DNA from 2 places in the Streptomyces sp. NPDC001135 genome. Region 2 is predicted to be linked to the other one. Evidence: riboswitches for the same ligand, from Rfam matches in the RefSeq annotation. Region 2 holds a riboswitch; the other holds the start of a gene.
The links. Region 2 has a riboswitch for glycine ahead of gcvP (aminomethyl-transferring glycine dehydrogenase). Riboswitches for the same ligand answer to the same signal wherever they lie in the genome.

Region 1: another riboswitch for glycine. It lies ahead of gcvT (glycine cleavage system aminomethyltransferase GcvT); the one in region 2 lies ahead of gcvP (aminomethyl-transferring glycine dehydrogenase).

Annotation. Positions count from the first base shown of each region.
Region 1 is NZ_JBSFKD010000031.1:26,792-31,197, forward strand. Features, by position in the region: gene glyA (serine hydroxymethyltransferase) at 1-218, opposite strand, end outside; gene gcvH (glycine cleavage system protein GcvH) at 233-610, opposite strand; gene gcvT (glycine cleavage system aminomethyltransferase GcvT) at 720-1,847, opposite strand; glycine riboswitch at 1,890-2,002, opposite strand; glycine riboswitch at 2,003-2,102, opposite strand; gene ACWC94_RS31105 (AAA family ATPase) at 2,266-2,910, shown strand; gene ACWC94_RS31110 (enhanced serine sensitivity protein SseB) at 3,019-3,810, shown strand; gene ACWC94_RS31115 (enhanced serine sensitivity protein SseB C-terminal domain-containing protein) at 3,998-4,406, shown strand, end outside.
Region 2 is NZ_JBSFKD010000033.1:8,544-12,949, reverse strand. Features, by position in the region: gene gcvP (aminomethyl-transferring glycine dehydrogenase) at 1-1,803, opposite strand, end outside; glycine riboswitch at 1,978-2,072, opposite strand; gene ACWC94_RS32130 (PRC-barrel domain-containing protein) at 2,192-2,563, shown strand; gene ACWC94_RS32125 (DNA polymerase IV) at 2,485-3,996, opposite strand; gene ACWC94_RS32120 (MerR family transcriptional regulator) at 4,051-4,406, opposite strand, start outside.

The DNA.
Region 1 (4,406 bases), on a different contig from region 2:
ACGTCGACGTGCTCGCAGCCGCCGTAGTAGCGGCGGCCCGGGTAGCCCTCGGCGTACTTGTTGGTCAGCACCGAGCCCTGCGCCTCCATCACCGCGAGCGGCGCGAAGTTCTCGGAGGCGATCATCTCCAGCGTGGACTGCTGGCGGACGAGCTCGGCGTCGACCGCGGCGGCGATCTCCGGGTCCAGCTCGTGCAGGGACGTGTTCAGGACGGTCATACGGCTACGACTCCTCAGCCGGCGTTCTGGGCGGTGTACTCGTCGGCGGAGAGCAGGTCGGCCGGCTCCTCCGTGACGCGCACCTTGAACAGCCAGCCGCCCTCGAAGGGGGCCGAGTTCACCAGCGACGGGTCGTTGACGACGTCCTCGTTGATCTCGGTGATCTCACCGGTGACCGGCGAGTACAGGTCGGAGACCGACTTGGTCGACTCCAGCTCGCCGCAGGTCTCGCCCGCGGTCACCGTGGAGCCGACCTCGGGGAGCTGGGCGTAGACCACATCGCCGAGCGCGTTGGCCGCGAACTCGGTGATGCCGACCGTCGAGACGCCGTCCTCGGCGGCCGACAGCCACTCGTGCTCCTTGCTGTAGCGCAGCTGCTGGGGGTTGCTCATGGCCTGAATTCTCCTGTACGCGCGGGAGTGCTGATGAAGGGGGGACTAGTGAAACCGCTGGTGAGCAGCGGAAACGTGCGCGGGGTCACACGGTGACCGCGCCCAGTGTCTACTTCTGGCGCTTGTAGAACGGCAGCGCCACGACCTCGTACGGTTCGTGGCTGCCCCGGATGTCCACGCCGACGCCCGGGGTGCCCGGGGCCGCGTGTGCCGCGTCGACGTAGGCCATGGCGACCGGCTTGCCCAGGGTGGGGGAGGGGGCGCCGGAGGTGATCTCGCCGATCACCTGACCGTCCGCGACGACGGCGTACCCGGCGCGCGGCACGCGCCGGCCCTCGGCGATCAGCCCGACGAGGACCCGCGGCGGGTTCTCCTGGGCCCTGGCGGCGGCCTCGGCGAGCGCGGCGCGCCCCACGAAGTCGCCCTCCTTCTCGAACTTCACCACCCGGCCGAGCCCGGCGTCGAAGGGGGTGAGCGCGGTGGTCAGCTCGTGCCCGTACAGCGGCATGCCCGCCTCCAGGCGCAGCGTGTCCCGGCAGGACAGGCCGCAGGGGACCAGACCGACGCCCTCGCCGGCCTCGGTCAGCGCCTGCCACAGCTGCACGGCGTGCTCCGGCTTCACGAACAGCTCGAAGCCGTCCTCGCCGGTGTAGCCGGTGCGGGCGATCAGCGCCGGGACGCCGGCGACGGTGCCGGGCAGGCCGGCGTAGTACTTCAGGCCGTCGAGGTCGGCGTCGGTGAGGGACTTCAGGATGCCGGGGGACTCCGGGCCCTGGACGGCGATCAGCGCGTACGCGTCCCGGTCGTCACGGACCTCGGCGTCGAAGCCGGCGGCGCGCTCGGTCAGCGCGTCCAGCACCACCTGGGCGTTGGAGGCGTTGGCGACGACCATGTACGCGGTCTCGGCGAGCCGGTAGACGATCAGGTCGTCCAGGATGCCGCCGTCGGCCCGGCAGATCATGGTGTAGCGGGCGCGGCCGACGCCGACGGAGGCGATGTTGCCGACCAGGGCGTAGTTGAGGAGGGCGGCGGCCTCGGCGCCGGTGACGGTGATCTCGCCCATGTGGGAGAGGTCGAAGAGGCCCGCCTTCGTGCGTACGGCGATGTGCTCGTCGCGCTCGGAGCCGTAACGCAGGGGCATGTCCCAGCCGGCGAAGTCGGTCATGGTCGCGCCGAGCGAGCGATGCAGCGCGTCCAGCGCGGTATGACGCAGCTCAAGGGGTTCGGTACTGCTCATCGGACGGTCGTCTCCCAGGAAAGCAGGACGGGCGAGGAACGTTCCTCCCCATCTGTCATCGGAACCTGAGAGGTTCGCCAGGACCGCCACAGGGACGATCACGGCTTGCACCTTGGGTGGAGCCACTGTCGCAGCGGCCCGCTTTTCAGATGTGCCTCGCCCGCGCGGTAACGGGGCCTGAGAGATTCAAGGGAGGGACTTGCTCCTTCGGCGCCCCGGCGGCAGTGCTGCCAGGGACTCTCCCGCGCGGATTCAAGCGGCCGGTATGCAGTTGGCGGCCACATCATTGCACGGCGAGCCGGCTTTTGTAACCGACCTGTGGCAGGACACGGACCTCTCCACCACCGTCGTTCATTACCTTCTCTTTACGTGCAGCGGGAACGGACATTACCGGGCCGACAGGGGAGGAAGATCCACGGTGAACAGGACCGCGGTGTGTGCCACCGCCACCACCCGCACCACGGTGCCGAGGCAGCGTCCCGCCCCGGCCCCCGTCGTCCGTGACCTGCGCGACCGCGCCGGCCGCGGCCCGCACACGCTGTTCTTCGGCCCCGGGGACCTGGTGGTGGTCACCGGCCTGCCCGGCAGCGGCAAGTCCACCCTGATACGGCGCGCGGTCGCCGGCCGCCGCATCGACTCCCAGGACATGCGCGACCGCTTCGCTGCCCGACTGCCCCGCGCGCTCCCGTACACCCTCTACCGCCCGCTGGTCCGCCTCGCCCACTACGCCGGCCTGCGCCGCGCCCTGCGCACCGGGGAGGGCCTGGTCGTCCACGACTGCGGCACCCAGCCCTGGGTGCGCGCCTGGCTCGCCCGCGAGGCGCGCCGCCGCGGCGGCACCCTCCATCTGCTCCTGCTCGACGTCGCGCCCGGTACCGCCCGCGAGGGCCAGCGGTCCCGCGGCCGGGGCGTCTCCCGGTACGCCTTCCGCCGCCACCGCCGTACGACCGCCCGGCTGCTCGACGCGGTCGAGCGGGGCGAGCCGCCCGCGGGCTGCGGTTCCGCGGTGCTGCTGGACCGCGCGGCGGCGGACACCCTGCGGCGGATCGCGTTCACCGGATGACCTCGCATGCACCAAAGGAGGGGGACGACGTGCACAGGGTGAGGGACTGTCACCGCCACCCGCTAGCCTTCTTGGTCACAGCAGTGGTTTCCAGCAGGCGGTAGGCAGATGGACTTCCCGGCGGACATTCCCGCGGACTTCCCGGCACAGGCGCACCCCCAGCCGCACGGCGGCTGGCCCGGCAACGAGCTGGAGGAGGTGCTCTCGGCCTCCCTCGGCATACCCGCCGCGGCCGGCCGGATCATCGAGGTCCTGGGCCGCAGTCTCCTGTGGATCCCGCTGCCGGGCGGCGGCGGCCCCGACAGCGGCCCGCTGGACCTGCCCACGCTGGACATCGGCGGTCAGGTGTACGTCCCGGTGTTCAGCTCCGAGGAACAGCTGCGCCAGGCGGCGGGCTCCCACATGTCGTACACCATCGCCCCCGCCGTGGAGTTCGCCCGTGGTCTGCCCGCGCAGGTCGGCATCGCCGTGAACCCCGACGCCCTGGTCGGCATCCCGCTCCCGCCCGAGGCGGTGGCCGAGCTGTGCCGGACCGGCCGCACCCCGCTCGACGGCCCCGGCACCGGCGGCCGGGTCCGCCTCTTCGAACCCGACTGGCAGGACGACCCGGTCGACTTCCTCTCCACCGCGTCCGCCGAGTTCGCCGAGACCGGCGTGGTCCTCACCGCCCGCCGCTGCCTGGCCGCCATAGAGACGGACGACCCGGTGATGTTCGTCGGCGTCGAACTCTCCCAGTGGGAGGGCGACCTGCGCGCCCTCCCCCTGCAGGCCCTGGGCCGAGCCCTCGGCAAAGTCCCGGTCAAGTGGCCGGTCAACCTGGTCCTCCTGGACGTGACCGACGACCCGGTGGCCGGCTGGCTCAAGTCGAACGTCCGCCCCTTCTATCAGTACGGTCACTGATCAGCGGGCAGGGAGCAGCGGACCTCAGGGGCGCGGGGGACTGCGCGACAAGCCCCCCACGCACCCGCACCCGCGCACGTACCCAAGGCGGCACCCCCGTGGGCGCTTAAGCTGTCTCCACACGCGGGGCACAAAGAAGAGAAGGGCACGACAGGTGAGCGCGAGCCACAGCGGCAGCGTCGAGCACATGCTGCGCCAGGTCACGCCCGGACGCTACGACGCCTACGAGGCCCTGCTCCGTGCCCTCGCCACCCCCTCCTCCGGTCAGATCTGGATGCTCCTGTGGCACGGCCAGGCCGGCTCCCCGGACGCCCAGTACGGAAACATGGAGGTCGACGGCTTCCAGTACGCCCCCTGTGTCACCTCCGCCCAGGAGCTCTCGGTCAGCGGCTGGAACCGGTCGTACGAGGTCGTCGACGGACTCGACGTGGCCCGCACCCTCTATCCGGACCAGTACGGCCTCTGGCTCAACCCGCACGCCCCGGGCGGCGGGGTCGGCATCCCCTGGCTGGATCTGCGCCGCATCGCCACGGGCCTGGACCGCCAGCCCGCCGGACCTCTCGGGCTGACCGAACCCGGCATCGAGATCCCGCAGT
Region 2 (4,406 bases):
GATGAGGCAGACCGTGCGCTGCTCGTCGCCGTTGGCCCGGTGGTAGCCGCGTACGGCCAGCAGACCGGCCAGCTCGCCCTGGGAACCGGCGTTCGGCTGCAGCGAGACCTTGTCGTAGCCGGTGACCTCGGCGAGACGTTCCTCCAGCTCACGGATGAGGGTGAGGTAGCCCTCGGCCTGCTCGGCCGGCACGAAGGGGTGCAGCTGGCCGAACTCGGGCCAGGTGACCGGTTCCATCTCCGTGGTCGCGTTGAGCTTCATGGTGCAGGAGCCCAGCGGGATCATGCCGCGGTCGAGCGCGTAGTCGCGGTCGGCCAGCTTGCGCAGGTAGCGCAGCATCGCGGTCTCGGAGCGGTGCTGGTGGAAGACCGGGTGGGTCAGGTAGGCGTCGGTGCGCAGCAGCGCCTCGGGGAGGGTCTCCTCGGCGGTCGCGTCCAGGCCCTCGATGTCGCCCTCGACACCGAAGGCGGAGAACACGGCGGCCAGCTGGGCCCGCTTGGTCGTCTCGTCGCAGGCGAGGGAGACGTGGTCGGCGTCGACGAGCCGCAGGTTGACGCCGCCCGCCCGGGCGGCGGCGACGACCTCGGCGGCCTTGCCGGGCACGCGCGCGGTGAGGGTGTCGAAGAAGGCGCCGTGCACGATCTCGACACCGCCGGCCTTCAGGCCCGCGGCGAGGATCGTGGCGTACCGGTGCGTGCGCCGGGCGATGGTCTTCAGACCCTCCGGCCCGTGGTAGACGGCGTACATGCCGGCCATCACGGCGAGCAGCACCTGCGCGGTGCAGATGTTGCTGGTGGCCTTCTCCCGGCGGATGTGCTGCTCACGGGTCTGCAGCGCGAGCCGGTAGGCCTTGTTGCCGTCGGCGTCGACGGACACGCCCACGAGGCGGCCGGGCAGGCTGCGCGCGAACTTCTCGTGCACGGCCATGTAGCCCGCGTGCGGCCCGCCGAAGCCCATCGGCACACCGAAGCGCTGGGTCGTACCGACGGCAATGTCCGCGCCCAGCTCGCCCGGCGAGGTCAGCAGGGTCAGCGCGAGCAGGTCGGCGGCCACGGTGACCAGGGCGCCCAGCTCGTGCGCCTGGTCGATGACCGGCTTGATGTCCCGTACGGCACCGGAGGCGCCCGGGTACTGGATCAGCACGCCGTTGATCTCGCGCTCGGCGACCTCGGCGGGAATGCCCTCGCTGAGGTCGGCGACGACGACCTCCACACCGGTCGGCTCCGCGCGCGTCTCGATGACGGCGATGGTCTGCGGCAGCGCGTCCGCGTCGACCAGGAACAGGCCCTTCTTGTTCTTGCCCATGCGCCGCGACAGCGCCATCGCCTCGGCGGCGGCCGTGCCCTCGTCGAGCAGGGAGGCACCGGAGGTGGGCAGACCGGTGAGGTCGGCGACCACGGTCTGGAAGTTCAGCAGGGCCTCGAGCCGGCCCTGCGAGATCTCCGGCTGGTACGGGGTGTACGCGGTGTACCAGGCCGGGTTCTCCATGACGTTGCGCAGGATGACCGGCGGGGTGAAGGTGCCGTAGTAGCCCAGGCCGATCATGGAGTCGAGGACCTGGTTGCGGTCGGCGAGCGAGCGCAGCTCGGCGAGGACCTCGGCCTCCGTGCGGGCGCCGGGCAGGTCGAGGGCGTCGGCGTTCTTGATCACATCCGGGACCGCGGCGGCGGTCAGCTCGTCCAGCGAGCCGTAGCCGACGTGCGCGAGCATCTTGGCCCACGCCTCCTGGTCGGGCCCGATGTGGCGCTGCTCGAAGGGGATGCCCGCTTCGAGCTCCGAGAGCGGAATGCGGTGGGCGGTCATTGCGGAGGCCTCCTGGTCTGACGCGACCTTTGAGGGGCACCACGGCGCGGGTGCCCCGACGGCCTCCCCCTCTGTCATCTCAACCTGAGAGCTTCACCGGGTGCCCGAGAGCCCCGGCTTTCACCGTCGGTGAGAGCGGAAGCCGTCGACACCCGCTCTGCTTTCCAGAGTGACCTCGTCCGTGCGGTTCGTGAGCCTGAGAGATTCCGGGGAGGATTTGCTCCTTCGGCGCCTCCGAGGTGGTCGGAGGACTCTCCCGCACGGGGTCAGCAGCCGCTGTCAGCCTACCAGCGAGGTCAACGCCCGAGCCTTCGAGTGGCCGCCTCCCTGAATGTGCTCTTTTGTAGTGCTTACGGATGAGTTGCGACCAAGAGGAGGGAGAGGGACCGTGCAGACCGAGATCGATCCGCGCAACCTGATCGGCCGCAAGGCGTTCGACCGCAATGGGACCAAGATCGGCACCATCGACGAGGTCTACCTCGACGACGCGACCGGCGTGCCCGAGTGGGCGGCCATACGCACCGGCCTGTTCTCCCGTGACGCCTTCGTCCCCCTGGAGCCCAGCGAACTGATCGAAGGCTCCCTCCACGTCCCCTTCGACCGTGCCCTGATCAAGGACGCCCCCGACTTCGGCGTGGGCCGCCATCTCTCCCCCGAACAGGAACTCCAGCTCTACCACCACTACGGCCTGGACGTGGCACCGCCTCCGTCCGTCCCGGACCACGACTTCGGCAAGCTGGCGGGTTCGGAGGAGACCTGATCGTCCTCCGTGGCCCGGGGCTCCTCACTCCTCTCCGGGATGCGGGGCGGAGCCCCGTGTCGGCCAGTGCTCGACTGACCGGGACAGGCGGGTGGGCGGGCAACATCCGGAACCAAGGGCAACGGATCAGCGGACTCCAGCGCAGGATCCTCGACAAAGAACGTTCGCACCCTCCCCGGAGGGGACTGCGGCGTCTCGAACCGCACGGTCACCCGCCCCAGCCCACTCCCCTGCACCCATCCGGGCCCGTACTCGGCATGCCGCACGTCCTGCCCGGCGCGCCAGTGCCGTTCGACCGGCTGCGGCTGCTCCTCGACGGCCTCAGCCACGACCTCCTCCGGTGTCTCCGCCGCCCGCGAGGGCAACGCCTGCGCGAACAGGTCCTCCTGCGTGTAGTCGGCGAGCCCGGAAACACCCACGCCGAGCAGCCGTACCCCGCCCGTGGTGTCCACGGAGTCCAGCAACCGCGCGGCCGACTCCCGCACCACCGCGGGATCGTCCGTCGGCCCCCTGAGCGTCTCCGACCTGGTCAGTGTCGAGAAGTCGTACCGCCGCACCTTCAGCACGATGGTCCGCCCCGACAGGCCTGCCCCACGCAGCCGCCCCACACACCGGTCGGCGAGCCGCTGCACCTCGAGCCCGATCCGCAGCCGGTCGTGGATGTCCACGTCGTACGTGTCCTCGACCGACACCGACTTCGCCTCGCGCTCGGCCACCACGGGCCGCTCGTCATGGGCCAGAGCCATGGCGTACAGCGCCTGCCCGTGGGCCTTGCCGAGCAGCCGGACCAGCTCGTCCTCGCCCGCCTCCGCCAGTTCCTCGACCGTGGTGATCCCGGCTCTGCGCAGATGGTCGCCGGTGGCCGGCCCGACCCCGGGCAGGGTCCGCACCGGCATGGGCCCCAGCAGGGCCCGCTCGGACCCCGGCTCGATGAGCACCAGACCGTCCGGCTTGGCCTGCTCGGAGGCGATCTTGGCGAGCATCTTGGAGGCGGCGAGCCCGACCGATCCGGTGAGCCCGGTGACCGCCCGGATGTCCGCGCGGAGCCTGATCCCCGTCAGCCTCGCCGACTCCTCGTCCCAGGCCGTCCCCCCGGCCTCCAGGTCCACGAACGCCTCGTCGAGACTGAGCGGCTCCACCAGCGGTGACAGCTCCCGCAGCAGCGCCATCACCTGCTCGCTGACCGCCCGGTACAGGGTGAAGCGCGGCACCAGATAGGCGGCGTTGGGTGCCAGCCGGCGGGCCTGGGCCATGGGCATCGCCGAGTGGACCCCGAAGACCCGCGCCTCGTACGACGCGGTGGCCACCACCCCGCGTGGTCCGAGGCCGCCCACGACGACCGCCTTCCCGCGCAGGCTCGGTTTGGATGCCTGCTCGACCGAGGCGTAGAAGGCATCCATGTCGAGATGCAGGATCGTGGGCGCGTTTCTCACACCTCCGATGCTGCACCACGGCACTGACAATGCCCGGCCCCCAAGGGACCGGTGTCACACCGCCCGGTTGCGGCGCCGTGCCAGTTCGTCCGCGGGGTTGTGCCCGACGAGGGTCTCGCCCGTGTCGATGCGCTCGCCGTGCAGCTGGGAGAGCGCGCTTTCCACGTCGCGCCACACCACGCCGACGGCGATCCCGAAGATGCCCTGGCCGCCCTGGAGCAGGGCGTGGACCTCATCCGGCGAGGTGCACTCGTAGACCGTGGCGCCATCGCTCATCAGGGTCATCCGCTCCAGGTCACGGAAACCGCGTTCCCTGAGGTGCTGCACGGCCGCGCGGATGTTCTGCAGCGAGACCCCGGTGTCCAGGAACCGCTTCACGATCTTCAGGACGACCACGTCCCGGAAGCTGT